Regions from separate parts of the Marinococcus sp. PL1-022 genome, predicted to be linked through region 1. Evidence: riboswitches for the same ligand, from Rfam matches in the RefSeq annotation. Region 1 holds a riboswitch; each other region holds the start of a gene.
What was found. A riboswitch is a leader RNA that binds a small molecule or an ion and turns the genes downstream of it on or off. The one in region 1 is predicted to bind thiamine pyrophosphate.
Positions count from the first base shown of each region.

Region 2: another riboswitch for thiamine pyrophosphate. It lies ahead of SIC45_RS12675 (thiamine phosphate synthase); the one in region 1 lies ahead of tenA (thiaminase II).
Region 3: another riboswitch for thiamine pyrophosphate. It lies ahead of thiD (bifunctional hydroxymethylpyrimidine kinase/phosphomethylpyrimidine kinase); the one in region 1 lies ahead of tenA (thiaminase II).

Region 1 is NZ_JAWXCX010000001.1:853,454-863,593, forward strand. Features, by position in the region: gene SIC45_RS04345 (sulfurtransferase) at 1-185, opposite strand, end outside; gene SIC45_RS04350 (metal-sulfur cluster assembly factor) at 405-740, shown strand; gene SIC45_RS04355 (hypothetical protein) at 886-1,047, shown strand; gene map (type I methionyl aminopeptidase) at 1,090-1,845, opposite strand; gene SIC45_RS04365 (DUF2254 domain-containing protein) at 1,962-3,266, shown strand; gene SIC45_RS04370 (NADPH-dependent FMN reductase) at 3,331-3,891, shown strand; gene SIC45_RS04375 (MFS transporter) at 3,927-5,090, opposite strand; gene SIC45_RS04380 (MerR family transcriptional regulator) at 5,098-5,526, opposite strand; TPP riboswitch at 5,645-5,748, shown strand; gene tenA (thiaminase II) at 5,886-6,581, shown strand; gene SIC45_RS04390 (ECF transporter S component) at 6,581-7,174, shown strand; gene SIC45_RS04395 (ABC transporter ATP-binding protein) at 7,171-8,829, shown strand; gene SIC45_RS04400 (energy-coupling factor transporter transmembrane component T) at 8,804-9,580, shown strand; gene SIC45_RS04405 (flavodoxin domain-containing protein) at 9,646-10,098, opposite strand.
Region 2 is NZ_JAWXCX010000001.1:2,451,460-2,461,599, forward strand. Features, by position in the region: gene SIC45_RS12635 (GtrA family protein) at 11-493, opposite strand; gene SIC45_RS12640 (glycosyltransferase family 1 protein) at 525-1,685, opposite strand; gene SIC45_RS12645 (NAD-dependent epimerase/dehydratase family protein) at 1,705-2,853, opposite strand; gene SIC45_RS12650 (general stress protein) at 3,547-3,888, opposite strand; gene SIC45_RS12655 (ThiF family adenylyltransferase) at 3,949-4,968, opposite strand; gene SIC45_RS12660 (thiazole synthase) at 4,965-5,729, opposite strand; gene thiS (sulfur carrier protein ThiS) at 5,734-5,934, opposite strand; gene thiO (glycine oxidase ThiO) at 5,918-7,042, opposite strand; gene SIC45_RS12675 (thiamine phosphate synthase) at 7,032-7,643, opposite strand; TPP riboswitch at 7,686-7,788, opposite strand; TPP riboswitch at 7,845-7,944, opposite strand; gene SIC45_RS12680 (AEC family transporter) at 7,998-8,897, opposite strand; gene SIC45_RS12685 (potassium/proton antiporter) at 8,955-10,140, opposite strand, start outside.
Region 3 is NZ_JAWXCX010000001.1:2,437,344-2,447,483, forward strand. Features, by position in the region: gene SIC45_RS12570 (oxidoreductase) at 1-33, shown strand, start outside; gene SIC45_RS12575 (GntR family transcriptional regulator) at 138-743, opposite strand; partial or broken gene SIC45_RS12580 (NAD(P)-binding domain-containing protein) at 938-1,831, shown strand; gene SIC45_RS12585 (four-carbon acid sugar kinase family protein) at 1,828-3,255, shown strand; gene thiE (thiamine phosphate synthase) at 3,302-3,961, opposite strand; gene thiM (hydroxyethylthiazole kinase) at 3,974-4,777, opposite strand; gene thiD (bifunctional hydroxymethylpyrimidine kinase/phosphomethylpyrimidine kinase) at 4,795-5,607, opposite strand; TPP riboswitch at 5,707-5,806, opposite strand; gene SIC45_RS12605 (efflux RND transporter permease subunit) at 5,848-9,222, opposite strand; gene SIC45_RS12610 (MarR family winged helix-turn-helix transcriptional regulator) at 9,354-9,812, opposite strand; gene coaW (type II pantothenate kinase) at 9,818-10,140, opposite strand, start outside.

The DNA of each region.
Region 1 (10,140 bases):
AACGCTCCACGTACCGGGTTGCGGTCTGATTCCTGGTATTCGCGGACGTCCAGAATGTGGGCACCGGTCTCCTGAATTTGAGGAAGGGAAGAACAAGGAACGCGTAAAACGGGCATCCAGCGTTTAAATGCCGGTATCATAACGAGAACAATAACAACTATGGTAATACTAAGCCAAAAAAGCATCAACGCACTCCTCATTCCTTTCTTATAGCGATTCATATTCTATATTTTTTTACAAACAGATTCAAGAACTTTGCTTACGCTGCTTTTACACTTACCCCTTTATGGATCACCTATAACAATTTCATGCTATTAATTATTCTTAGGAAATTCAAGCATATTGGTTTCAGGGGGAAGTAATTTTTGATAAGGTTAATACAGAAAGTAGGAGGTGAAGCTTCCATGCCAGAAACAGAAGAAAAAAGAGAATTGGAAGAACGAGTTTGGGCGGAACTGGAAAATGTAATTGATCCGGAGCTCGGTATTGATATCGTAAACCTGGGCCTTGTGTATACAGTAACAGTTGATGACGACAGACAGGCGAATATCGAAATGACCCTGACTGCAATGGGCTGCCCACTTGCAGGTACAATCGTTAACGATATTAATTTCGCCATGAATGATCTGAAGGAATACGGAGAAATCAGCGAAGTGGACGTGGATATTGTTTGGAATCCACCTTGGAGCAAGGACAAAATGTCCCGTTACGCAAAAATCGCTTTAGGTATTCCGGATTGATGAAAGGGAAGCCGGTTGGAGCAATCCAGCCGGCTTCTTTTTATTCTGGCATTATTTTCACTAGTCAGAAAAAATAAAATTTTCGGTTGAAATGCACTGGAGAATGGTTTATTATGTAAACATACTCAAAGGAGGCATTATTGTTTTGACAAACAGTCAACTGAACACAACTGAAATGATCGACAAAGGGATGCAGCAGTCTCACAGCATGAGCGTAGAGGAATCGGTTCGCACGATTGAAAACATCATGCAGGTCGAAGCAGCACGTCAGCAGGACTATGAAGACAATAAAATTGAAAATTTGTAAGTAATGAAAAGCGCGGACCATAATGGCCGCGCTTTTTGACGTTTATATGCTCTCCTGGCCCGTTAAAATAACCGGGCCTTCTTCTGTGATCGCGATAGTGTGCTCGTACTGGGCGGAATAGCCTCCGTCCCGGGTGGTGGCGGTCCACCCGTTGGAGGTCATTTTGCTCTGCCAGCTGCCGGTGTTGACCATTGGCTCGATCGTAATAACGTGGCCCGGTTTTAAGCGGCCGCCTTTGCCCGGGGCGCCGAAATGAGGAATCTGTGGATCTTCGTGGAGAGTAGGCCCGATGCCGTGTCCGGTAAAGTCCCGGACGACCGAAAATCCTTCGTTTTCCACATATGCTTGAATCGCGTGACCGATATCGCCGATCCGGTTACCGGCTTTGGCCTGTTCAATTCCTTTATATAAAGATGATTCCGTAACCTTCATGAGTCGTTCGAGTTCATTGCTTACTTCTCCAACAGCATAGGTCCAGGCGGAGTCTGCCAGGGCTCCGTTTAAATTCACAACCATATCGATTGTAACAAGATCACCGTTTTCAAGAGGGCGGTTCCTTGGGAAACCATGACAGATTTCATCGTTTACCGAGGCGCAGGTCGCGTATTTGTATCCTTGAAAGCCTTTTTGTTCAGGCGTGGCACCGTGCTCTGCCAGAAATTTTTCGGCAAAATCGTCAATTTGTTTTGTGGTGACACCAGGTTTGATCATTTTGGCGATTTCTTTATGACAGGCAGCAAGAATTTTCCCCGCTTCGTGCATAAGTTCAATCTCTCGTTCTGTCTTTAACGTTACCATCGTCTGTCTCCTTTTATTCAGTATCAATTACTATTGTAAAACATTCGTTTAAGAAATGCATTGTTTGATGATTTCCTTTATAATTGCAGAATTGCACGATAGAAATGGGGGAAATTATGAACCAACAGAAATGGTATGTACAGATCAGGGACAAGTTTTGGTTCGTTCCAGGCTGCTACGGTATTCTTAGTTTGATTATAGTAATAGGAGCTTCTATTATGGACCAGCAGCTGCTGCGCCCTGTTTATAACAATGTGCCTTCTATGCTGCTCGTAGAAAATAACACTGCTACTTCCCTGTACAGTGCATTAGTAACGGCATTGCTGACGCTGACCACCATCAGCTTTTCTTCGATAATGGTCGTACTGACAACGTATGCGACACAGTTTACGCCAAGAGCCCTTCAGGATTTTATGAAAAGCCCGACGACGCAGCATACGCTTGGGGTGTTTACATTTGGAGTGCTGTTTACCCTGGTAAATATGCTGCTCTTTTCAACCGAAGGTAACAACCAAATTTTGATGCCAATGCTGACAGTTCTTGTGGCGCTTGGCTGTCTGGCTTTTTTTATAATCTTTATTTATCACTCTACCCAGTGGCTGCAGGTAAATCATTTAATCAGCAACATACGGGCCGATGCTTCTAAGGTGATTCGGGATGCATACACATATTCCGGAGTGAACAGCTTCAGCGAATGGAGCGATGATTTCCGGAATGACGAAGAAACCATTGTTCATGCCGAACGGTCAGGGTATACCAATATGGTGAAAATGCCTGAACTGATTGACTGGGCCCGGCAGCAGGAAGCCGTCGTTGAATGCTTGTTTCAGGTGGGAGACTATGTTCATCAGGGCGAGCCACTATTTCGCTACTGGTCAAAGTACAGTTTATCCCCGGAAATATTAAGAAATTTTTTATTGGTGGGAGAAGAGAGAAGCAATGTTCAGGACATCGAATTCTCCATGCAGAAAATTGTAGAAATAGCGCTGCGGGCCATTTCCCCGGCGATCAACGATCCACATACAGCTGCCAACTGTATAAATCGTATTGGCGCGCTGCTTTCTGAACTCAGCTATGAGCACAGAAATGATCAATACTTTGCTGACAATCAGAATGAGCTGCGGTTATTTATGCCTGTAAAGCCCTTTAGAGAATATTTATATAAAAGCTTTTACCAGCTCAGGCTTTACGGCCGTGAAGATATTTCGGTAATGGCGGCCTGCATGGAAGCACTGACGATGCTTGTGAAGACTGGAGATTCGTCTGTGCTAAAGGAAGTGGAATCATTTTCCCGTTACATGGAGCAGGCGGTCGATGAGGAACAGCTTGCGGACTGGGACAGGGAATACTGGGAGGAGCGTGTACAGGAAAAGGATACAGCTCTGCATCAGGCACTTACAAAAAGTAAGCAGATAACTTGAAACAGCCAGTAACGTGTGTGTATGATATATAAATGAAGTTCAACACGAAAGGATGAAAGATCAAATGAAAGTAGCAGCTATTGTAGGAAGTATACGTCAGGAATCCTTTAACGGAAAATTAGTGGAGTACATGCAGGACCGTTACAGCGACATCATGGATATTGATATTTTAGATATCCGCGATCTTCCGCACTATGATCAGGACGAGGAAAGCAATGCTCCGGACTATGTGCAGGAGTACAAGCGTTCTGTACGTGAAGCGGACGCCGTACTTATTGCAACTCCGGAATACAATGGTTCAATTTCCGGCGTGCTTAAAAATGCTCTGGATTGGAATTCCCGGGTCGATTACGACTTTGCCGGCAAACCAACCATGCTGGTGGGAGCTTCTCTTGGCGGCCTGGGCACCGTGAAAGCGCAGATGCATCTGCGCCAGATTTTGAGCGCTCCGGGCATGAGTGCAAAAGTACTTCCCGGAAATGAAGTGCTTATTGGAGCTGTGCATGAAAAAATGGACGAAAACGGAAACTTAACGGACCAGGGCACAATTGATTTTCTCGATAATGTCGTAGCCGAATTTGAACGCTTTTATCAGGAAGCAACGGCTGTAGCCAACCGGGCATAAAAAGGATCCCTGCAGAAATATCTGCAGGGATTTTTTTACGCTTTTGGAGCTTCGGTCTGTTCGGTTTGCAGATCTGTTCTGCTCCATCCAATAAACAATAAAGCTGCTGCGCCAAGAACACCGGCGACCAGGTATGGAAGATGGGCTGATAATGAATTACCGATTAATCCCGACATGACCGGTGCAAAAGCAGCACCAAGCCAGCGAAGGAAATTATATGCTCCGGAAGAAATACTGCGCTCGTAAGGCGAATGCTCCATCACATGGCTGGTAAATAAAGAATTATTCAGACCGGAAAATAATCCTGAAAGTACGATGAACATAATCATTAATATTGAGGAGGACGCAAAAAACAATCCTAAAAGCGTTAAAATAAAAGCAGAGAGGGTGAACGGCAGTAATTTCACAGGAGTAAACCGCATCTCAAGCCTTCTCGATAAAACAGCCGAGCCGAAGGCCAGGCATAATCCCCATCCAAAAAAGACGAGACCGATTTGAATAGAAGTTAAAGATAAAATTAAAGGGGAGTAAGCAAGCACGACAAAAAAACCATAATAATAAAACATGCCGGCAAGCGCACCCTTAATGAACGGCCCGTGTGTAAAAAGATGACGAAGCTCCTGCCATCCAGCCGTAGCTTTAGCTTTTTTAGGAGCGGGCGGATGGACGAAAAAGATAACTAAAATAAAAGCGATAAGCATTAAAAGACTTGTACCAAAAAAAGGAGCACGCCAGGATAGATCCCCGAGAAGGCCGCCTACAAGCGGACCGCCGGCGAGGCCCAGGCCAATTGCCGCCTCATACATACCTACCGCTGTTTCCACGCTCCTCGAGAGAGCGATTAACAGGGTCATAGCAGTGGCGAAAAACATGGCGTTGCCAAGCCCCCAGCCGCCGCGAAAAAGGGCCAGTTCAGTAATGCCTCCCGCCACACTGCAAAGCAGGGCGAAGGCTGTAACGATCAAAAGCCCGGCGCTCATCAGCCGTTTATCACCAAACCGGCTCGAAAGGATCCCGGCAGGAATCATCATGCAGGCCATAACTAAAATATAGGACGTAAAAAGCAGCTCCACCTGCCAGTGAGAAGCACCGATAGAAGCCGCGATGGAAGGAAGGACGGGGTCCACGACGCCGATACCCATAAAAGCTAAAAATGTGGCGAAGATCGTAATCCACCGTGCCCTGGTTTGAATATTCATAAAGCAGTCACTTCTCCTTATTGAATGAAGATAATACGTTGTCAGCTTGCTTTTTCAGATTTTCCATTTCCGTTTTAAACGTTGTCATCTGATTGATTTTTTGGTCGAGCATATCAATCTGGGCCTGAAGGCTATCAGAAATTTGTTTCAAATCCTCGTGCTGCATCGTCGTTTCCTGTACCGACTGGTAGTGGCTATAGACTGTTTTTACCTGCTCTTTCAAATCGAGATACTGCTGCAGCTCCTGAAGAGAAAACCCAAGAACCTCCTTTGCGGTTACTACATTCTGCAGACGTTCAATGTCCTGGTCATCGTACACTCTGGTTCCTTTTTCTGTACGCTCTGGTGCTGATATAAGACCAATCTGTTCATAATAACGTATTGCACGTTTCGTTAAGCCTGTGGTTTGAGCGGCTTCTTCAATTTTGTACAGCATGCATCACCCTCCTGATAAATTTCATGATATAACCTTAACGTTAACGTTATATTTTGTAAAGGCAAAATGGGACTTTGACTTTCTGAAATAATGTGATACAGTGTAGACAACTTAATAGGGAATCCGCTAGGGGTGCCGGTAACGGCTGAGATAAGGACTATCCTTAATCCCTTTGAACCTGATCTGGTTAAGGCCAGCGTAGGAAAGTGGAGACGGTAGAATACGTCTATATCAGAAGCAGCAGCTTTATAACAGCGGACGTTTATTCGAAGCCACTCCACCAATGGAGTGGCTTTTTTTGCTCCATTGGTCTTTACTGCCCGTAGTGGTTCCCTCCTAATTTAAAGGAGGAAGTAACAATGAATTTTTCAGAGCTGTTATGGCAGGACACAGAGCACATTTTTGAAGCCTGCTGGGAAAATCCATTTGTGCAGGGCATCGGGAAAGGAGATATCCCAAAAGAAGCTCTTATCCATTACGTGAAGCAGGATTTTGAATACTTAAATGCCATGAGCAAGGCAAAAGCAATTGGGATAACAAAATGCACGTCCAGAGAAGACATGATCATGTTTAAAGATACCATTGATTTTGTGTTAAACAGTGAAACGCACCCGCACCATAATTTATGTGCGCAGGCGGGAGTGGCTTATGAAGAATTGCAGGGCTACGCGCTTGCCCCGGCTTCCCAGCATTATGTGCTTCATATGCTGCACCATGCTGAAAGGGGCACACTTGGCGATGTGATTGCGGTAACGCTCGCCTGCCCGTGGGTGTATTTGTATGTGGGTGAAAGGCTGATGAAAGAAGTGAATCCGAACGCGGGCCATCCGTTTAACGACTGGATTCGTTTCTACGGAGACCGTGAGGAGCGGGAAATGTACAAATATATTGACCGCCTTGATGAGCTGGCAGAAACAGCCACAGAAGAAGAAAAGCAGCGTTGGCGGACGTTATTTATGGAAGGGTGCCAGCTCGAGTATATGTTTTTTGAGGACGCGTATCATGCAAAAGACTGGCCCTTTGCCAGAACATTAACAGACGGAAAAAAAGCTTAATGATAAACAAACGCTTAAACCTCAGGGATATCGTCGTTATCTCATTTATTTCAGCTGTTCTTGGTGTCCTTTATCTTCTTTGGGTACTGCTCGGACAAATTGTTACGGGCGTCCTCGGGCCAGTTGGGGGCGGGCTGATGGCAGGCTTCTGGATTCTCGCTCCGGTAATATGCGCCTATATCATTCAAAAACCAGGAGCGGCGCTGCTGGCAGAGCTTATTGCGGCTGGCACTGAAGTTATGGCCGGGTCTGTGAGCGCGGGAGCAGTGCTCGTTCTCGGCTTCACGCAGGGGATTGCCGCAGAAATTATTTTTGCCATGTTTTTCTACCGAATCTTTCGTCTGCCGGTATTAATGCTTGCCGGAATGGCAGGGACGTCTGCTGCATTTTTAACCCAGTATATTCTTTATGGATTCAGTCAGTACGCAGGTTCTGTTGTTGTATTTATGCTGGTAACCATGCTTATAAGCGGTGCTCTTTTAGCCGGGTGGGCAGGGAAAAGCTTTACAGACGCCCTGGTAAAAACAGGCGTTCTCGACCGCTTTGCTCTTGGCCGCCAGCGTCGGGAAGGGCAGCAGAGGGACGCTGTATGATTTATGCAGATAATGTAACCATTGCATATCCTTACGCTGAGCCTTCGATAGAGGGTTTTTCGGCTGAAATATGTACTGGGGAAAACGTGCTGCTGCTCGGACCGAGCGGCTCGGGTAAAAGTACGCTGGCACTGACCCTGCAGGGAATTCTTCCGCGCTCAGTAGAGGCAGAAGTGTCTGGTAAATTGAACGTATTCGGAAAAAATCCAGCGGTGAAATGCATTACAGAGGCTGCCAGAGAGGCGGCTCTGTTGTTCCAGGATCCCGATACCCAATTCTGCATGCCGACAGTGCGGGAAGAGCTTGTATTTACGCTTGAGAACCTGCGCGTACCTGCGGAGGATATCGAAGGCCGGATGCTTGAAGCCTTGCAGTTCACAGGCATGCTTTCTTGTATTGACGCCCGTATTGACACGCTTTCCGGAGGGATGAAGCAAAAAATAGCTGTGTCCTGTATAGCTGCTGTGAATCCGGAGATCTGGATTTTGGATGAACCGCTCTCCCAGCTCGATCCGGTAAGCCGTGAAGCAGTGGCCGCACTTCTTGGCCGTATTGCAGAAGACCCTGATAAAACATTAATTTTGATTGAGCATCAGCTAAATGAAGTAATGGATTGGGTCAACAGGGTGATTGTATTGGACCGCTGCGGCCGGGTGTCGGCAGATGGAAGCCCGGGCCGTATATTCAGCTCCCACACAGCCGTACTCGAAGCGGAGGGTGTCTGGCTGCCGGAACCAGCAGAAGCTGGAAAGAAGCTGTTGAAACACCCGAAAACGTCTAAAGCCCTCCTCCCCGTCACTTTACGGGAATGGGAGACGTTTGCAGCGGAATACTCTGCTGCCGATGTTCGCGCCTCTCTGCCGCAGCCGGCAAAGATGGCTGATCCTTCTCTGGAGCCGCCTGTCCTGGAGGTTAAACAGGCCGGGTTTGCTTATGGAACGCAGCCGGTTTTCGAAAACGTGTCTTTTTCCCTTTATCCTGGAGAAATGGTAGCGCTGGTTGGTGCCAACGGAGCAGGAAAGAGCACACTCGCGCGGGTTCTTACCGGATGGGAGTCTCTTACAAGCGGTGAGGTCTATGTTAACGGACAAAATATTGCCACTCTGAAGCCGCACGAAATTGCCAAAGCCTTCGGGATTGTTTTTCAGCAGCCGGAGCATCAGTTTATAAAGCAAAGCGTTGAAGAAGAAATACGCTACGGAATGGAGATAGAGGGACTGAGCGAGGAAAAAATTATTCAGCAGACAAACGAGCTGCTGATTCAATTTCAGCTCGTGCATCTTCGAAAGAGCCATCCATTTCGGCTCAGCCAGGGGGAAAAAAGGCGTCTCTCAGTAGCGGTCATGGTTACGAACAACCAGTCCATTCTGATTTTGGATGAGCCAACGTTTGGGCTCGATAAGCGAAATACTGCTGCCCTGTTTGAAGTGATTGAGCAGTGCCGGCGATGTGGAAAAGCGGTCCTCTGGCTGACCCATGATATGGATCTGGTTTATACAAAAGCCGTACGGATTCTTGCGCTGGCAGAGCGGACAATCACCTATGATGGGGGCGTAGAACCATTTTTTAATGGAAGCATGAATTTGGAAAAAATCGGCGTCCGGCCTCCAGTGGTACAGCTGATGCGCCATGGGGAAACAGGCAGCTATGCTTGAAGAACTTCAGATTAAAAATGCTTTTTTGCAGCGTGTCCACCCTACGCTGAAGCTGAGCAGTCTTTTCGTCGTATTTATCTGTATGATTTTCGTTTATGATATTTGGCGCCCGCTCGCTGTCCTGCTGCTGACAGTTGCTGCCGTTGCATTTCTGGGAAAAATACCGTTAAAGCTGTTGCTTGTGCTCCTGCTTCCATTTGCTCTCTTTGGTTTCAGCTTTGTATGGCTTCAGGTTGTTTTTCCTGAGGAAAGGGGTTCTACGGTTCTTTTTTATATATTCCAAATGCCGGTCGCTCTTGAGAATATCCAGACAGGGGTCTCGCTCGGCTTAAGGACAATGGTATTTGCCTGCTGGTCGCTTCTTTTTGTTCTTACTACGTCTCCCGTGGGTTTAGTGATGAGCCTGATACAAAAATGGCGCATGCCTCCGAGTATCGGCTACGGGATGATGGCGGCTTACCGTTTTCTTCCACAGCTGCGGGAAGAACTGACTGTCATCCGCAGAGCCCGGCAAATCAGAGGGATGGGCTCGAAGCCCAAAATGAGAGAGTGGAGGGGAATGGCAGTTCCACTGATGGCTGGGGCTGTAAGAAAAGCAGAAAGAACAGCCCTGGCGATGGAATCCAAAGGATTTGACGGGTCCAGAAATAGAACTAGGTACTTGCAGATGAATTATAAAAAAACAGACATGTGGTTTGCTGCTGGATTTATATTGTTTATTACTGTCGTTTTTCTGCTGCCACTGCTGTAGCGGGCATCAAAGCTGGTTAAAAATAACCCCGGGGGCCGTGCCTCCGGGGTTGGTCGTGCTGACTATTATTTTACTAAAAACTTTTCCTCGATGCGGTCCACATAGCTTTTAATATCTGCAGCAATATTATCCATTTCATCCACGTCAACCTTCATAGTGGGAATATCACCTTTATGTCCGCGTTCGCGGAACTGCCCGATCATTTCATCAACAGCTCCGGCGAAGTTTTCATACGCATGGTCTCCGGAGCCAAAGATGGAAATCGAAAGGGTTGAAATATCATAGGCAAAAAGATCTTCCAGAAAGTCCTCTGTTTCTTCGGGGATATCGCCTTCGCCCCACGTGTACGTGCCCATAATGAGCAGGTCGTGCGGGAGGGGATCTTCGTTTGGAAGGCCGTCGGCGATCATGTCCATCAGTTCTACTTCATGTCCGCGGTTGATGAGCTCTTCCTCCGTATCGATCGCCATATCTTCAGTATTTCCAGTCATCGTGGAATAGAACAAAAGTATTCGCATATGTCCATTCCTTTCTTTTATAGTTTCGTGCATAAAATACAT
Region 2 (10,140 bases), 1.6 Mb from region 1:
AGATGTTCTTCTACTGGTTTTCTTCCCGTGAGGATTGTTCACGGTTTGGATACCGGCGGTTAAAGTCTTTAAAAACAAAGTATTTCATCATAAAGAAACTCGCCGTGAACGAAGCCAGCATGGCCAGCCCCTTAGCCAGGTTCTGGCGGATCCATGTCGGTACTCCAAGTGTCTGAAATAAAGCATTAAATCCTAAAAATACGGCATTGTTAATACCCAGGCTGATCAGCCCCTGAACAATAAACACTAGCCGCTGGCGGGTGCTTCCTTTCGCGGAGTCCCGGAACGTAATAAAGACATTCCAGATGTAGCTGTTTGTTACCGCCAGTGCGTAAGCAATCGTATTAAAAAGTGTTAAAGTCATCCGCTCTTCACTTGGAAAAAGAAATAGAAGCAGATTCAATGCCCCTATATCGACTACGGCATTTGTTACACCAATCGCACTAAACTGAAGCGCTTGAAGAGGACCACGCCGCTTTTGATTCTTACCCATAGAACCCCTCTGTTCTTGATGAAATCTCCGCTTACCGGCGTTCTTCTGAAACTGTGTCACTATCTTCCGCTGATATTGAAACCTTCACACCGGCTGCTTCTTTGTACAAATCCCTGATTTGCTCTGCTGCCGCTTCCCATCCGAATTCAGCAACATCTGTAAAGGCCTGGTCGGCCAGACGTTTACGGAGAGTTTCGTCTTCAAAGCGGCAGACAGTATTTTTAAAGTCATCTTTAATATGCGGATCATACAAAAGGCCGTTACGTTCTGATGTCAGCTGTTCCTTTGTCGGTCCGCTTTCTGCAGCCACAAGGGGCAGGCCGGATGCCATTGCTTCCATAATCACAAGCCCCAGCGTTTCCGTTGTAGAAGGAAACACAAATACGTCGGAGGAGGCAAATGTAGACGCCAGTTCATTCCCGTGCATAAACCCTGTGAATACGGTGTCTGTGCCTTCGAAATGCTTTTCAAGCTCCTCGCGGTGGGGGCCGTCTCCTACAATAGCCAGGCAAAACTTGTCCGATTCTTCGAGGACATCACGGATTTTTTCAATCTCTTTTTCCGCCGCAAGCCTTCCTACATAAAGCAGCAGCGTTCGGTCGCTTTTTCCACCGGAGAGCCTCTCCCTCATTTTTCTGCTGTGGTGCCTGGGATGGAACTGTTCGGTATCTACTCCCCGTTTCCACAAATGCATACGCTCAAACCTTTTTTCCTGAAGCTCTGTCTGAACGGTCTGCGAGGTGCAGAGATTAATATCCGCTTTGTTATGCAGGCGCCGGACATACCACCACATCAGCCATTTCAGCATGCCCAGATTATAGTAGGACATATACTGGGTCAGATTTGTATGGTAGGAGGCAACCAGCGGCACGCCAAGCTTTTTCGCATAGTTTACCCCCGAATAGCCTACAACCGCCGGGTTCACGACGTGAACGACGTCAGGCCCGAAATCCTGTATATATTTCTTGACTACCCGGTTCGGGAGAGCGAACTTCTTTGAACGATAAAAAGGGAGGGCGCGCGCAGGCACCCCTTTCACTTCTGCTCCATCAAATTCATACACACCCAGATCCGGGGCCACAATCTGTACTTCATGACCATCACGATGCAGCCAGCGTATGCAGGCTGTTAATCGTGTAACAATTCCATCTGTAGAAGGCAGAAAAGTCTCGGTGATGATCATTATCTTCATAGAAGACAACTCCCCGTTTTTATTTCCAGCTCACACTCGGCAGTACATTCTCTTCGATTACCCGCTCTTTATGCGCAATCACCGCTTTTAAGATGTGGCGGATAACGTCATCTGTTAAAAAGTGCGGCTCCAGTCCCAAGTCTAAAAGATTGGTGTTTACCGCTTCCAGGAAGTGCTCTTCCAGCTCTACCCGCGGGTTTTCCAGATGGTCCACATCAACATGGTAGCCTTCTTCTTCGGCTACCTTTTTCACCCGTTCAGCGAGTTCGAGTACAGAGAAATCTTCAGTGAACTGGTTGAACACACGGAACTCTCCAGGTTCAGCCGGTTTTTCTGCCGCAATTTCCACACAGCGGACCGTATCTTCAAGGTTCAGGAAACCACGGGTCTGGCCTCCCTTTCCGTAAACGGTCAGGTTCCGTCCGATGGCGGACTGAATGATAAAACGGTTCAGCGCTGTTCCAAAAACTCCGTCATAGTCCAGACGGTTAGTAAGTACTGGGTCCATGTTGGTTTCATTCGTATCCAGGCCGTAAACGATGCCCTGGTTTAAGTCTGTCGCACGGATGCCCCAAACGCGGCAGGCAAACATAATGTTATGGCTGTCATGCACTTTCGATAAATGATAGAAGGAGCCTGGCTGTTTCGGGAACGGAAGGCGGTCCTTGCGGCCCTTGTGCTCTACTTCCAGGTAGCCTTCTTCAATTGGAATATTCGGCGTGCCGTATTCTCCCATCGTGCCAAGCTTAATCAGGTGGCAGTCCGGCGCCATTTCTTTAATAGCATAAAGCACATTCAAATTCCCTACTACGTTATTGACCTGCGTGTAGACTGCGTGCTCGCGGTCTATCATCGAATAAGGAGCCGAGCGCTGTTCAGCAAAGTGAACAAATGCTTCCGGCTGTTCCTGTTCCATAACCTGCTGCAGGAAATCGTAATGCTGAAGATCACCTTCGTATGTACGTATTTCTTTTCCTGTCAGCTCTTTCCACTTCGCCACCCGGTCTTCAAGGCTTGCAATCGGGGTGATCGAGTTGGAATGAAGCTCGTCGTCAATCTTTCTACGCACCATGCTATCGATAATTGATACATCATGACCCTGCTTTGATAAGTAAAGCGCGGTCGGCCAACCACAAAATCCATCTCCACCTGCAACAATAATTTTCACGTCAGTTACCTCCACATCATTTAATACAATCTGATAATTCTATGGGTATCTATAAGGTAATTCCTACCTCGTAGAGTGCAAGTTGCCATCGTATATGTACATCCGAGTAGAATTCCCATCGAAACAATACCACTCTCCTTATATTAACGCAACTATTAGTCTATATACCACCGTTATTCTATCATACTAACTAATCATTGCAGCTGTCACAGCCATAATTCATAAAAATTACATAAAATTTTATCGAAAAGCGAAGGAATCCTGTTCAGCGGCGCGGGCCCTGGAAGAGCTTTGGATAAAGGGGCTTTTTCCCTTTAACAAAGATTTGAAGGGACACGCCGCCGCTGGCTTCCGGAGCTGGACAGATAGAAAAGCGGAGGAGCCTTGCTCAACCGCGACAGGTACTTCCCAGTCGTGCAGGGCAGCCTGCTGCCCGAAACCGGCTGGAAAGTAACCCCGAGCGGTTAGGCTCCGGAGCTGGACAGACAGAAAAGCGGAGCCGACCTGTATGACCGCCCCGGACGGCTGGCGCGAGCCTTGTTGGAAGCGTCGATAGACGATGAAACAAGGATGAAGCCAATGGCCCGGGCGGTCGGGAGGCGGAGCTGGACAGACAGAAAAGCGGAGAATAGATATTAACCGAACTGACCTGCCTCGTGCGGGCCTCAAAGCTGAACAAAATCCGGAAAAGATTCACTTTTCAAAAGAGAATTTTTCCGGATCTTCATCAACAGCAATTAATATATTATGTTCGTTTAGCTTTTCACTCAGATCGCGCGCTTCTTCATCACTGTATCCAAGCTTTGTTAATCGTTCATAAATATCCGATGCACCGTTTCGGAAAAACTGTTTTACGAACTCCACCGGACTTGTAGCGTCTGCTTCTGTATCACTTACTTTTAGTTCTTTCGCAGTCGCTTTTTCCGCCTCAAGAGCCAAAGCATAAATCTGTTCCTTTTGGATCCCCTGCATCTTTAATTTATCTACAGCCTTCTGTGCTTCTTCTACGGATACAAAAATACGAGCGGTAGGCAATAGTTCCCCCTCCTTGCAAGGAATATTACCACTCCGCCCGTAAAATGAAACAAGGAATATTTATCCTCCAATATATCTCTGATACAACGATCTTGCCTCCACTTCCCCGGAAACCCCGTGAATAATGGCTCTTCCGTCTTTAAAGAGCACCATCCGCTTGTTTTCAATATTTAACACCAGCAGATGCTGATTCGCTTTGGAGATGTGCTGCTTATGAACGTCCGCCGTCTGCTTCAGTGACACCTGCATATCAGGAAGAGGCTTCACCTGTACCGCGTCCCTGCCGCACAACGTCTCCGCCTTGCTTCTTCCACTCCATGCGAGCGCCGGATACGCTGGCGATGCCCCGCAGGAGGGACAATCCTCATCCTGCAGCGAGTCTACCTGAATGGAAGAACTATCGTTCGACCATACATCAAACGACCACAGCGTTCCTCTGAGCTGTTCAAAGGAATGAGTAAGCAGCTTCATCGCTTCGGTCACCTGAGCGGCGCTTACGAATTGGACGGCCGGGGCAATAATACCCACCGTGTCACACGTTTCCCCTTCCATTGGGATACCCTTCATCAGGCAGCGCAGGCACGGCCCCTGTCCCGGCCTTACGGTGTAGCTCAGTCCGTACGCGCCTACACAGGCTCCGTAGATCCAGGGGAGCCGGTGCTTCAACGCTGTATCATTAATCATCAGCCTCGTTTCCATATTATCGAGCCCATCGATAATAAGATCTGCGGGCAGACAATTTTCAAGCACGGCCGGATCAGCTTCTCCGACAATGATTTCAATAGAAGCATCACTGCGGATATCGAGCAGCCGCTTTTTCGCCGCTTCTGCTTTTGGCGTCCAGGCCTCGGCGTCGGCTTCCGTATAAAGCTGCTGGCGCTGCAGATTGCTTTCCTCCACATAATCCCGGTCAATCAGCGTTAATTTTCCGACCCCTGCGCGTACGAGGGTTTCGGCGGTTAAACTCCCAAGAGCTCCGGCACCTACCACTATGACGTGAGCCTCATGCAGCCTTTCCTGCCCTCTCCGGCCGATTCCGTGAAATAACCGCTGCCGGGAAAAACGTTCTTCCGTATTCAAATGCTGAGGCCCCCTATAGGGCTGCTTGCCTGGGCATAGAATTTTTTATCAATGCGCCCTGCTTCTGCGCCAAGTGCTCCGGCCCTTACTGCCAGTTTCATCGCCTCTGCCATTTTTACAGGATCGCCCGCTCCTGAAACTGCTGTATTCAGCAGGATGCCATCAGCACCGAGCTCCATTGCATAAGCAGCATCCTTCGGGCTCCCAATGCCGGCATCTACAATCACCGGAACCTCCGCCTGTTCAATAATATGGAACAGGTTGTACGGATTAATGATTCCAAGCCCCGTGCCTATAGGAGAGGCCCCCGGCATTACTGCATGAACACCAAGCTCCTGAAGCTTTCTCGCAAGTACAACGTCATCGGACGTATACGCAAGGACGGTAAACCCTTCATTCAGCAGCTGCTCCGAGGCCCGGAGCGTTTCCACCGGATCCGGCAGAAGCGTTTTGTCGCAGCCGATCACTTCTACTTTAATCATGTCACACATATTCGCCGCCTCTGCCAGCTTCGCTGTCCGTACTGCCTCTTCAGCTGTTTTGGCCCCCGCTGTATTTGGGAGCAGCCGGTATTTGGATACATCCATCTGTTCAAATGGATCTGGCTGGCTGCTGTCAAACAGGTTCATTCTCCGAACGGCGAAGGTCAGTACCTCCGTTTCCGATGCTTCTACAGCCTGGAGCTGGGTCTTAGCGTCCTTATATTTTCCGGTGCCGAGAAATAAATTCGATTCGAATGTCATATTGCCAATATTAAGCATTCGTTCATCCGCCTCCTACAAAATGAATAACTTCAATTCTGTCCCCGTCCTTTAAACCTTCCTGCTGATGAAATTCTTCAATCACAATAGTACCGTTGCGCTCCACCACTGTTTTTTTGTGGGCGATCTGAAGCTCTTCCAGTAAATCGGCTACAGTTGTGCTGTTCTCAATATTCTGTAATTGACCATTAAGCGTGATCTGCATGAATAACTTCTCCCTTTCGTATTTGAGGATCTACGGCAAACAGGTGCTTCCAGTCTTCGCGGACGCTTTCTCCTTCGATCCGGGCAGCCATCCATTGTCCGCTCAGTGCTGAAAGCAGAATACCGTTTCTGTAGTGCCCGGTCATCACCCACAGGCCACGGCTGGTCTGTCCCATATATGGCAGTCCGTCTCCTGTCTGCGGCCGGATGCCGCTCCAAAATCTTTCAATGCTTGCATGCTTCAGACCCGGTACTAAATGAACAGCTGCTTTCATCAGCTCCTGCATCGAGGCTACACTGACTCCTGTACTCGAGTCCCCGGGCTCTTCTGTGGCGCCGATAAAGATTTCCCCGTCCCTTTTCGGAACAATGTATACCTCCGGCGTGTGCAGAGTGTGTCTCAAATTCTCATGGGGCATCCGTACGGACAAGCACTCCCCTTTTACCGGATAGAGCGTAAAATCCTTTTCATCCAAAAGCTCCACTCCGGCGCTCCCCCCGGTAAAAACCACTTCTTTTGCTTCAATCATTCCTTCCTTTGTTTTCACGCCACAAATCCGGCCGTCAGCTTCTAAAAAACGGTCCACAGAAGTGTTTTCCCGTATAATTGTCCCGCAGGCCCTTGCTGCTTCAGCAAGGGCTATTGTCCATTCATAGGCCCGGAGCTGTCCGTCCTTTGGGATGGACCAGGCGCCCCGGATGTTTTTGGAAAGCGCCGGTTCCCTGCGCAGGGCTTCATGTGCCGAAAGCCACTCCGCGCCGTAGCCGCGCCCTGCAGCCCGCCGGTATTTATCTTCTCCCGCCTTATCCCATACAGGCTTCAGCATTCCGTTGTTCACGTAGGAAACATCCATTCCACTGAGCGCTTCCACTTCGGGGACCATCTCTTCAAACAGCTCCCGGCTTTCCAGGGCGAATTCCTGAAAAAGGTCAGACCCCTCCCACTCGGATTGCGCTCCGAGCATGCCGGCAGCCGCTTTTGATGCCCCGGCAGCAATGGAGTCTTTCTCGATTACCATTACGCGGCGCCCGCGTTTGCTTAACTGATAGGCAAGCGAGCATCCCTGCACACCTGCGCCTACAATAAGAACTTCTGTATCAGTCTTCATTGTTATCACTCCTTAACCGGGCTCTGAGCTTTCCGGCTGCTTTTCCGGGCTCGGCAGCCTCATAAAAATATGCAATGGCTGCGACCCCGGACGCTCCATAGTTTATACACTCCACTGCTTTGTCAGCGTCAATTCCTCCTATGGCAATTACGGGGATCCGTACGCTTTTCGCCACAGCCTCCAGCGCCCGGAGCCCTCGCGGTAATTTCCCAGGTTTACTGCCGGAGGCAAACACATGCCCAAAATACAGCCATGATGCTCCCTGCTGTTCACTGTTTTCCGCCGCTTCCACCGAGTGGACGGACTGACCCCAGCCTGCGGAGACCGGATAGATCGTACGACGCTCCGGCAGATGGGCACCGGCCAGGCCGTATGCAGCAGCAAGTTCGGGTTCATCATTTATGATCAGCTGCTTCGGGGCAGCTCCTTCCTTTAACACCCATCCAATGGCCGTTTCTTTTTCACGCCTTGTCCATTCGGGCGCCCGTACATGCACGTAGTCAACGAGCCCACTCAGCTCTCTCGTTTTTTCCCACCAAGCTGTCAACGGTATATCCGGCGGCGATACGGCGTGGATGCAAGGCTTCGGTTTATTATCCATAAAAAAACCTCCTTCCAGAAGGAAGGAGGCTGCCCGTTAAAAGGTTCAACATGGCTGCTTCCCTCCGCTGGATCTCCAGATCAGGTTCAAAGGGTTCCGGATAGTTCTCCGGTCTCAGCCTCAGCAGGCACCCCCAGCAAATATAATATTTTCCCACAAAAAACCCCGCCTTCGTTAGAAAGCGGGGGAGATAGTCGTATCAGCATCTCTTCCCCACTTCCCTCCGCTGGTATAATCCAGATCAGGTTCAAAGGGATCAGCTTTACACTGTCTCAGCCAACAGGCACCCCTAGTGGTTTGATATTACTTATATCATAACGCGGTACACCTCTTCCGTCAATTCACCCCCGAGTTTTACGCCTGGAAAATCGACAGCACCACCCAGAGGGAAGGGACGCTTAAAAGAGTTGTCACCAGTGTAATACTCGAAACAAGCTGAGGGTTGGAATCAAACTGGACGGAAATCATTGCCATCGTTGCTGCACTCGGCATCGCTGTTGAAACAACCAGCACGGTCGTCAGCGTATCGCTCGTCTGCAGCAGCAGAGTAATCACATAAGCAAGAGCCGGGGCAAATATAAGCCGCAAAAACGTGCCTGCACTTACAAGCTTCCAATCCATGCGTTTTACGGATATGCGTGCAAGCTGCATGCCCAGTATAATCATAACTACCGGAATCGCTGCGCTCGCGAGCATATCAAGGGCTTCATAATAGGTCGCACCGATCGGTATTCCTGTCAGCTGGAAGAGGATGCCCGCAAGCAGTGCATAAAATACCGGCATCCGCAGCACCGTGCGGAACGCGTCGGCTGCATCCATATTGGCGCTGTTTGCTATATAGACGCCTACAGTATTCATCAGCATCGTCTGGATAACCATAAAAACGATAGAGTAGGCAAAGGCTGTATCGCCAAACGCAAAAGCGATTAAGGGAGCACCGTAATTGCCCGCATTCATAAACACAGTGGACAGCATCATGCCGGTTTCATTGGCTTTTGGCCATTGACGCAAAAAAGACACTAATTTGATCAGCCCGGTCATGACCGCCAAAAATATCACAGAAAACAGAGCCATCGACAGCATATCGCTGTTCAGCTCTCTTTCATAGAAAGTCCGGAAAACAAGTGCGGGCGTCAATACATAAAGAGCGACAGCCGACACCGGCCGAATATCCACTGCCTGTCTTTTCTGCAGCAAATAGCCAATCGTAAATATTAAAATGATTGGGATCAATACATTGATCAGCACACTCATGCGGAGCCCTTCCTTCTTTCCTTAAATTTAATGCACCTTAATACCGGCCACTTTCCGCTAGTAATCGTGTCGGAGCATCTGCTTTAAAATACGCTTCTCTTTACGCGATACAAGAATATACAAATAATCACCTGCATTGATTACCGTCTCACCAACTGGAGTGACCAGTTCATCGTCTCTTACAATCGCGCTGATCAGCGCAGAGGCTGGAAATTCAATGCTTTGAAGCGTCTGGCCGACAATCGGTGTCGCTTCATTCGTTTGAAATTCCATAATTTCTGCGTTTGCTTTTCCAAGTGACACCAGCTCCAGGGAATGAGTCGGCGCTTCCCGGAGCGGACCGGACAGGTGAAGCCACTTTGCTAATGGAGCGATAGTCGCTCCCTGGATCAGCGCAGATGTCAGCACAATAAAGAAGACGACGTTAAAAATCTGGCTGCCCGACTCCACACCGGCTACGATCGGGTATGTAGCCAAAATGATCGGCACCGCCCCGCGCAGTCCCGCCCAGGATAGAAATATATTCTGCTTCGGCTTGTAGCCAAAAAAGGAAGTCGACAAAAACGTAGCCAGCGGACGGGCCAAAAACATTAACACAGCTGATAAAATGAGCCCCATCGTGATGTTTGACCATGTCAATATATCTCTCGGGAAGGCGAGCAGCCCCAGGATGATAAACATGCTTATCTGAGACATCCATGCCATCCCTTCGTTGAACCGGTAAATCGGCTGACGGTAGATCAAATCAGAGTTTCCTATCATAAGGGCTGCTACATATACTGCCAAAAACCCGCTTGCGCTCATGCTCGAGGTCACGCTGTAGGTCAGCAATGCGAAAGCGATCGCAAACAGAGGATAAAGTCCACTTGAGTCCAGGTTGATACGGTTGATGGTCCATGAGGCTGCCCAGCCAAACAGGGCGCCCATCGCAAGACCAGCGCCCATCTGCCAGAAAAAAGCACCGGATAACAGCCAGACATTCGGCGAATCTGCCAAAATTAATTCAATAAAAAAGAGCGTTAAAAACACGGCCATCGGATCGTTGCTTCCCGACTCCGCTTCGAGGGTGGACCCCATTTTTTTATCAATGCTCCGTCCTTTCAGGGCAGCAAAGACGGCTGCCGCGTCTGTCGAACCGACTGTGGCTCCGAGAAGCATCGCTTCGAGCCAGCTCAGGTCGAGCAGCTGCTTTGCCACCACCCCCATCAGAGCAGCTGTAAACAGGACACCAAACGTGGCGAGC
Region 3 (10,140 bases), 1.6 Mb from region 1:
AAACGGGTTATTTCAGTATCGTTCAATGAATAAAAATGCCCGCTTCACCCCCATGCAGAAAGGTTTTTATCCCACCTGTCTGCATGGGGTTTATTTTTCTTTCCGGAAAGGGGGCTGCGGATGTATTTCGCCGGCTCTCACCAGGAATGGATGGAAAAATCCAGGTCCTTCTTTAAATGACTTTTCATCAATGCTTCTGCTTTATCCTCCTCGTGGTTTTGAATCGCTTCAAGGATCCCCTCGTGCTCTTCAATCAGACGCGGCCTCTGATGGTACACTACTGTTCTCCGGAACAAAAAAATAACTGACTGCATCCGTTCGATGGTATCGATTAATACATCGTTATTGCTCGTCCTGACAATAATATCGTGGAATTCCTTGTTTGCTTCCATTATTTCTTCTGTGGTTCCCTGCTTCGCCGTCTCTACACACCTCTGCAGACCTTCGATCTGGTCAGGTCCCATGTAACGGGCAGCCTGGCGGACAGCAAACCCTTCGAGCAGCATCCGCACATCAAATGTATTCATTAAATCTTTAATCGTCGGGTTAATCACCCGCTTATCCTTAATCAAGCCCTCCTCTTCGAGCTTGCGCATGGCGTCCCTTACAGGCGTCCGGCTGACTCCAAGTTCATCTGCCAGTTTTACTTCCGTCAATTTTTCCCCGCGTTCATATTTATCCTCAAATATGGCATCCCGTATTTTTTCGTACGCCGTATCTGAAGCAGAATGCTGTTGCTTCATCGTTGCCCCACCCTTTCTAATGCAATCTTCTGTCTTCATTTCTTATTCTCATTATACCTATTTCATAGAAATTAAAACAACTCGCCAGTTAATGTATACAATAATTATAAAATTGTGTACAATTGCTTTTATTGAAAGCCTTATCAATTTTAATGAAAAGCATTTTCCCATAACAAAAACTAAAGGAGCGCAATGATATGAATATTGGACAAATTGGTTTAGGCATTATGGGAGGGCCGATGGCTGAAAACCTTCTAAAGGCTGGTTTTACGCTGAAGGGGTTTGATATTCACCCCGCAGCCAGGCAGCGGGTCACGGAAGCAGGAGGAGAGGCCGTCGATTCCGCTATAGAAGCAGCCGAAGGCAGTGACATTATTATCACCATGCTCCCAACCACAGCCATACTCGACGAAGTAATAAATGATATTCTGCCGGTCGTGAAAAAAGAAGCCGTCGTTGTTGATATGAGCTCTGTTTCCCCCGTGGATTCCAGACGCTGGGCAGAAAAGCTTCAGGGAAAAGAAGCAGCTTTTCTGGATGCACCGGTAAGCGGCGGGGAGCCGAAAGCGATAGACGGTACGCTCTCCATCATGGCTGGCGGGGGCGATCACGCCTTTGCCGCTGTCTATCCAGTTCTTCGAGCTGTTGGCACAGACGTCACACACGTCGGCGAGGTGGGCGCCGGTTCCACCACGAAGCTTGCCAATCAAATATTAGTCAATGTCACAATGGCAGCTATGTCGGAGGCCGTGCTCCTTGCTTCCAAGGCAGGAGCGGACATTGATAAAGTATATGAAGCTATCCGCAACGGACTGGCCGGCAGCAGTGTGCTTGATGCAAAAATTCCGAAAATTCTCGAACGGGACTTTACTGCAGGCGGACGGATTGACATTAATTTAAAGGATCTCTCCAACGTGCTTCAAACCGGGAAATCCCTAGGGGTCCCCCTGCCGCTTTCGTCGGACGTGGCTGAAATGTATGAGTCCATGGTGGCGCACGGCAAAAAATCCGACGATCACAGCGGTGTGCTCCAGCATTACGAAATGCTTGCGAACTATTCGGTGCCAAAAGGAGGAAAATACGAATGACACAGATCAATGATTATATTAACTCCCTTCCAGATTATGATGAAAAGAACGTCGATGCTTTATTTAAGGAAGCAGCCCAAAACATACCTCATAAAATCATCTCCCTCGACGATGATCCCACAGGCGTGCAGACGGTCCACGGCGTACCGGTATACACAGACTGGGAGGAGGAGACCATTCGGGAGGCATTTGAAGACGCGCGGCAGCTGGTGTTCATTCTTACAAATTCGCGATCCTTCTCTGAAGCCGAAACAACGAAAGTTCATACCGACATCGCAGAGCGAATCGCCCGCGTGGCCGAAGAAAAAAATCAGCCGTTCCTGCTGATCAGCCGGGGAGATTCCACCCTGCGGGGCCACTACCCGCTTGAAACAGAGGTTTTAAAGGATACACTAGAAGCCCGGACAGGCAAGGCTGTGGACGGAGAAATTCTTCTTCCTTTTTTTGAACAGGGCAACCGGCGGACCGCCTTCGACGTGCACTACATTCAGCAGGGGGAAGCCTTTATACCCGTGGCGGAAACGGAATTTGCCAGAGACCGGATGTTTGGATTTGCTTCAAGTCACTTAGGGGAATATGTAGAAGAAAAAACAAACGGCCGATTTAAAAAGGAAGACGTTATTTCCATTTCCATCGACGATCTCCGGGCTCTCGATTTCGAAGCGATCGAAGCTAAACTCGAACAGGCTGCCTCCTTTCAAAAGATCATCGTCAACGCTGTGAGTGAAACAGATGTAAAAGTATTCTGCACCGCCCTGTTCCGGACCGTGCAACACCAAAAAAACTTTCTGTTCCGGACGGCGGCTACATTTACGAAAGAAATTGGCGGCATCACCCGCAAGCCTTATTTAGACGCGGGCAGTCTCTTCGAGCATCAAAGCAGCAATGGCGGCCTCGTTATTATTGGTTCCCATGTGCAAAAATCGACGGAGCAGCTTGAAGCTCTAAAACAGCTGACCGAGGTTCAATTCGTGGAATTTTATTGCCCTGCCGTGATGGATGAGGAAGCATTTCAGAGGGAAACCCACCGTGTTCAGCAAATTGTTGATGACTCCGTCAAGCGGGGGACTACGGTGTGTGTCTACACTTCGCGGGAGCGTATTGACTTAGAGGAAAATAGGAAAGAAGAAGAGCTGGCGCTATCCGTAAAAATTTCCGATGCAGTAACAAGCTTTGTGAAGAACGCTGCTCACCAGCCGGCATTTGTCGTTGCCAAGGGCGGTATTACATCAAGCGATGTCGGCACGAAGGGGCTGCTCGTTAAAAAAGCAGAAGTGCTCGGGCAGATTGCTCCCGGTGTGCCCGTCTGGCAGACAGATGCCAACAGCCGTTTTCCGGAAATTCCATATGTAATATTTCCGGGAAATGTAGGGGAAAAAGAAACATTAAAGCACGTCGTACAAACCTTACAAGAGCATATATAACACAAAGGACCGGCGGGTCAGCTCATCAAACTTCCCGCCGGTTCTTCTATTTTTCGTGCTTTTCTGCTGGCCCATTCAAACGGCTGCGAAGCTCCCCTGCAGCCTTCTCCGGCTCGTCTGCCAGGCTGATGGCGGAAATCAGCGACACTCCGTCAGCCCCCGCCTCCACAATATCAGCGGCGTTGGAGGCGTCGATGCCGCCAATCCCTACAATTGGAAGGGTGATTCCTTCAGCCCGGAGCCGGCGGATGCCTTCAAGTCCGACTGGAGCTTTGGCATCTTCTTTCGTATCAGTCGCAAACATCGGACCCACGCCCAGGTAATCCGCCCCGTCTGCAGCGGCCCGGTGCGCTTCTTCAACAGTACGCACAGACACTCCAACCATCATACGGGAAGGGCAGCGTTCCTTGACTTTGGAGGCCGGATCGTCCTCCTGCCCGATATGAATCCCGTCTGCTTCAAGCCGGATCGCCATGTCCACGTCGTCATTTACAATAAACGGAACATGAAAGGCAGCACATTGAGCCTTCATCTTCCGGCCCAGCCGCCACTTTTCCTCTTCGGGCAGCGCCCCCTGGCCCTTTTCGCGGAACTGGAAACACGTGATGCCGCCCTGAAGAGCTTCCTGCAATACCTGCTCCGGATTTCTTCCGCCCGTATTGTTGCTTCCCATAATAAAATACAGCTTCAGCATCTCTTTATCCATGGTTTCAGCCCCCTATGATTCCTGTTTGACGCGGATATAGTGGCGCAGATCCATTTCCTGCGTTGCATGCAGGGCATTCAATAGCTCAATTTGAAAGGAGCCCGGGCCTTCCCTTGTCGTTAAGCTGCCTGCGATTTCCGCCGCTGCGCCGTAATAGGCAAGCGCAGCTGCCACTGCCCCGGCCGAATGCTGGACGGTTAAAAAGGAGGCTGCGATCGAGCTGAGAAGGCAGCCGGTGCCGGTTACTCTTGTCAGCAGCGTGTGCCCATTCTGCACGATAAACACTTCCCCCTGATGAGCAACCGCGTCTTCCACTCCGGTCACCGCTGCAATTGCTCCAAACCTTCTAGCAGCTTCTTTCGCGAGCATGGGATTATCTGCTTCCCCCGAAGCGTCCACGCCCTGGACGTTTCCGCTTTCACCGAGCAGCGCGGCCATTTCTCCCGCGTTAGCCCTGATCAGTGCCACATCCAGTTCTTCGAGCAGCGCCAGGGCCGTTTCCGTACGGTAAGCAGTTGCTCCGGCACCTACCGGATCCAAAACGATCGGAATCCCTTTATCATTCGCCGCTTTCCCTGCGATGCGCATTGCTTTCACCTGTTCCCGGTTCAGCGTGCCGATATTTAATACGAGCGCATTCGCCGCTTTAGCCATTTCCGCTGCTTCCTCCGGGGCGTTTGCCATTACCGGGGATACGCCCATGGACAGCAGTCCATTCGCGGTAAAATTGGTTACTACTGTGTTCGTAATATTATGAATCAGCGGCCGCGTTTTTCGTACTTCCTCAAGCAGGCTCATAACTTCCTTTGCTTTCATGCCGATCCCTCATTTCTTTATTTTAGTAGTTGATCGAGTGGAACGCGCGCTCCCCAGTGATTGACCGGTCCATTGCCTTTACCGATTTCAAGAGGGTGTGCAATCGCATTGGTAATATATTCCTTGCTTTCCTGGACTGCTAAATAAATGGACTTACCCCGCGCAAGCTTTGCGGCGATCGCGGCTGATAGTGTACAGCCTGTGCCGTGCGTGTGCTTGGTATCTGTCCGGGGAGAACGGAAATAATGAATTTCCCCATCGACGTACAAAATATCAACCGCATCCTCCTTCATATGGCCGCCTTTTACAAGCGCTGCCCTCGCCCCCAGTTCGTCAACGATTGTTTTTGCAGCTGTTTCCATCTCCTCCAGGGAATGAACCTGAGAGTCCGTCAGACTTGCAGCCTCTGCCATATTCGGCGTAACGACCGCGGCCAGAGGGAGAAATTCATTTTTCATTACCTCAAGCGTCTCCTTCTCAGCCAGGGGATCTCCGCTTGTGGCCACCATCACCGGGTCAATAACTACCGGCAGATCATATTTTTTCAGCATGTTCACCGTGGTGCGGATCATATCCGGAGTCGCGATCATCCCGGTTTTGACCGCATCCGGCATAATGTCATCAAATACGGAATCCAGCTGGGCCTGCAGCAGGCTGGTGCTCATATGCTCCACCCGCTGGACCCCGGTCGTGTTCTGTGCGAGAACGCTCGTAATAGCAGACATTCCATAGGCTTCACACTCCTGAAATGCCTTCAGGTCAGCCTGGATCCCGGCCCCGCCGGTGGGATCTGTTCCGGCGATGGTTAATACTTTAGGTACTTGTGGCATTCGTTGTATCCTCCTTAACAAGGAATCCTGCTTTAGGTTCAAAAAAAGCTCACTCCCTGAAGTAGAGAGTGAGCTTTGGCGTATACGTACGTATTTGTATAAAACGAAGCTCCACTTCCCTACGCTGGTACTACCCAGATCAGGTTCGAAGGGACCAAGAATGGTTCTTGTCTCAGCGCAGGCGCCCCTAGCGGATTCCTTACTATTTTTCTTAATCGTACGTGACACATAGTCCTAATGTCAATTTTTTTCATCATCGCCGGAATTTTTATTTTTGTCCGGATTCTTCGATGAACGGTCCCGTTCTTCTTTTTCCGAGTTACCGACGATACGTTCGAGAAGGTATAAAATTTCATCCCGCGATAAGTCTTCGCGGTTTTTATCCTCTACATTTTCAGGTTCATTACTTTCTTCTGTATTTTCATTTTGCTGCTGGTCTTCATCTTTTTTTCGTTCTTCCCCGTTTTGTTCTTCCTGTTCTCGTTTTTCCCGTTCCTTACGTCTTTCCTCTACTTCCCAGCCGTACATGTAGCCTCCGTCCGGCGTAGCGAATTTTTTATTCATGCTTCTTGTTTCCTTGGTAAATAGAGTGTAGAGCGTTGGAATGATAAACAACGTCAGGAACGTACTGCTGATGAGACCACCGATGACCGCAATACCCATTGGCTGCTGGATTTCTGAGCCTTCCCCAAACCCAAGGGCAAGCGGCAGCACACCAAGAATGGTCGTAAAGGCCGTCATCAGTATAGGCCGTGACCGTTTTTTCACGGATTCAATAACGGCTTCTCTTACCGGCATGCCACGCTCCGCCAGCTGATTCGTATAATCAACAAGGACAATCGCGTTGTTGACGACAATACCTGCAAGTACAATTAAGCCGATAAACACAGTGATACTGAGAGGTGTCTGGGTTGCAAACAGGGCAAGCATCACACCGATGATCACCAGTGGTACGCTGAACATAACCACAAATGGATATTTGAATGATTCAAACTGGCCGGCCATCACGAGATAAATGAACACTACCGCCAGCAGGAAGGCAAACACAAGGCTTTGAATGCTGTCATCGAGAAGCTCCTGTTCGCCGGAGAAGTTCAATGTCGTCGCCGCTCCGGTATCTACGTCGTCGATCGTGTCTTCAATTAACGTAGAGGTTTCATTCAGGCTCGTACCGGTGCCGTACGTAACTGTAAACTCAGTGCTTCGCTCCTGATCGAGCCGGTTAATAACTGCAGGCCCCTGGCCTTCTTCAATTTCAGCCACATCACTTAAGCTGACGTATTCACCCTGCGGCGTAGCAATCTGCAGATTTTCAAGGTCCTCCTGATTTTCAAGGGAATCCTCTGCGTACTGCACGTTCACGTTCAGCGGCCCTTCATTATCCGTCTGAATCGTCGACGCCACTTCTCCGCTTGTCGTACTGTTCACCGTCTGGGCGATTTCAGCCGGGGTCAGGCCATTATCCTGCGCCTCGTCTTCATTAATCTGCACCTGGATTTCCGGAGCAGTCTCTTCATCTGAGGTTTCTACATTTCGAATCGTATTTTCATTTTCAAGCTCCGACTGCACTTCGTCTGCATCTTCAGCGAGCCGCTCTTCATTTTCGTTTGAGAGCGTAAATTCCACGGAGTTGGCTTCTCCTCCGCCGATGGCTGCTGAGGAGGATAACGAAATATCTGCCTGCTCGTCAGTGTTTTCCACATCGGATTCAATCTCTTCAATCATTTCCTCTGTCGATATGTCCCGGTCTTGCAAATCCTCCATCGTAACTGTAATGGAAGCTTCATTGGAGCCCGAGCTTCCGCCGCCTCCGGCTGCAACGCCACTGCCGCCCGAGCCGACCACTGCCATATAGCTTGCAATCTCGTCCTGATCTTCAAGTACGCTTTCAATTTCGTCTACCGTTTCTCCGGTCGTTTCCAGATTTGTGCCATTTTCCTTTTCAACATTAATCGTGAAAAAGCCCTGGTCTGTCGTCGGGATAAAGTTCACCCCGGTCTGGGCAATGCCGCCGGCTCCGCCGAGCAGCAGAAGCAGCGTCAACAGCAGCGCGACTGCGCGGTGGCCGAGCACCCAGCGAATCGAGCGGTCCAGAAATCTCATCGGCCGGGAGTTTTCACGCTTTGCTTCCCGGTCTTCCGGCAGTGGCTTCAGGACACGGCTTGCAATCATCGGCACTACCGTGACAGCTACAAGCAGGGAGGCAAGCAGACTGAAGGCTACCGATAGGGCAAACGCCTGGAAGATCTCGCCGACAATACCGGAAATAAAGACGATTGGTAAAAAGACGGCTACTGTTGTCAGGGTCGAAGCTGTAATCGCCCCAGCCACTTCCTTTGTACCGTCGAGAGCCGCCCGCTTAGGGAGCTTCTTCATCGATAGGTGCCTGTATATGTTTTCAATAACCACTATTGCGTTATCGACAAGCATCCCGATACCAAGGGCCAGACCGCCCATCGTCATTAAGTTTAAGCTCACATCGGTAAAGTATAGAAACGCAAATGTCACAATGACCGAAAACGGTATCGCAATACCAATAATGAGCGGCGTCGTCAGGTTTCTTAAGAAGAAGAAAAGAACAACCATGGCGAACACGCCGCCGGCAATCAACGCAAGCGCTACGCTGTTAATGGACTGCTGAACGTAATCCCCTTCATCATAAATGATCGTCGTCTCGAGATCATTGTACTGATCTTCTTCAAGCAGGTCGTCCAGCGTCTCATTAAAGTCCGTGGACACCTGGGCCGTGTTGGCATCTGATTCCTTCAGCACTGTCATTTGAATGCCCGGCTCCTGATTCACTTCGGTATAGGCTGTCTGTTCCTCGGTCGTGCGTTCCACTTCACCTACATCGCTGACAGTGACCGTGTCCCCGGATTCGTTCTGTCCGACCGCCACTTCCTGCAAATCCTCCACTCCGCCCAGTTCGTTGACCGTACGGGTCGTTAATGTGCGTTCTCCGGAGGTGATCGTTCCACCCGGCTGCGTAATATTACTTGCCTGTATGGCATTAGTGACGTCGGATTGGGTCACATTATTGTCTTCAAGCGATTCCTGGTCCAGCGAAATTTCAAATTCTTCATCCAGTCCACCGCTTGTATCAACACTTGCAACCCCTTCGGTACGTTCAAGTTCGGTTACAATATCTTCCACCTGGCTCTGCGTTTCAGCCAGGTCGTTTCCTTCAGAAAACGCAGCCATCTGAATCATGCCCTGAGCATCCGGGTCAAACTCGATAAACGACGGATCTCCGGCATCATCGGGCAGGTTGGCGTTATTCATGGCATTGTTAATTTCCTGCTGCACATCCTCCACCGAAGTGCTCCATGAGAGCTCAAGCAGCACAAGACTTGTGCCTTCCTCTGACTGTGAGGTCATGCGGTCCAGTCCTTCGATGGTGGAGAGCTGTTCTTCCATCGGTTCTGTGACACTGCTTTCAATTTCTTCCGGACCAGCACCCTCATAGTTTGTCGCTACCGCCGCAACCGGCGGTTCAATTTCTGGAAAAAGCTGCAAAGGCAGATTCGTCAGCGATACGAAACCCATCATGATAAATAAAATCATGCCGACAATCGTCAGTTTCGGCCGCCGGATAGATGTGCGGGTAATTTTCATGCATCGTTCCTCCATTGGTATGTATATTTCGATAGTTCATCGTCTAAACTGTTAAGTAACTTAACTACACAAACAACCTTAAACGACTGGATGGCTTCCGTCAATGAAGATGCACGAGCGGCCTGCTTCTTTTATTTTTTATAAGCGTTATTGATTTCTTCCTCAAGCCGGTGTATAACCTGGTTTGCCTGCTTTAACTCTTCAAGCGGTATTTTGGCAATATACTGGTCAACCACATAATGTTGAAAATTTGTCAATTCTTCTTTGAGCTTTCGGCCCTTCACTCCATATACGAGGTGTGTTTCTCTCTTGTTTTCTTTGTTGGCAGCACGGTAAAGAAGATCTTCTTCTTCCAGACGCTTCATGGCCTGGCTTACAGCACTTTTTGAAATACGCAGCCGGTGAGCCATTTCTGTCAGTGTCAGCCCCTCATGCCGCAGATTTATAAAAAACAGTGCTTCCTGGCGGGTAGTTAAATGCAGCTCGCCAAGCATCGGAACCTCCGGCTGCAGCAACGTACTGATATTTTCAAGCGTGTTTACCGCCTGTTCGAACAGCTTTCTGTGTGTAGATGGTTCCGTTTCGCTCATTTCACTCATCCTTTTCTCTCAGCTTTCTTTGCAGAAGCCTGCGGCTGTTCATGCATATAAGCGCCCACGGCCCCGCTGAATTCTCCGTAGGGAAGAAAGCATGGTTCTTTTCCGCGGAGCTTCGTATAGCCGCCAATAATTTCTTTTAAATGATCGTGCTTATCAAAGGTGGAACCAATATACACTATGGAATCGGTGTTCAGCCGATCGGCCATCTGCACACTCATCGTCGTAATCGTCTCACCAATCATGCGTACAACAGCAGCAATGTAGTCTTTATTTTCATATTCATTGTTTTTCATATTCATAATATTTCCGAAGTTGCTGG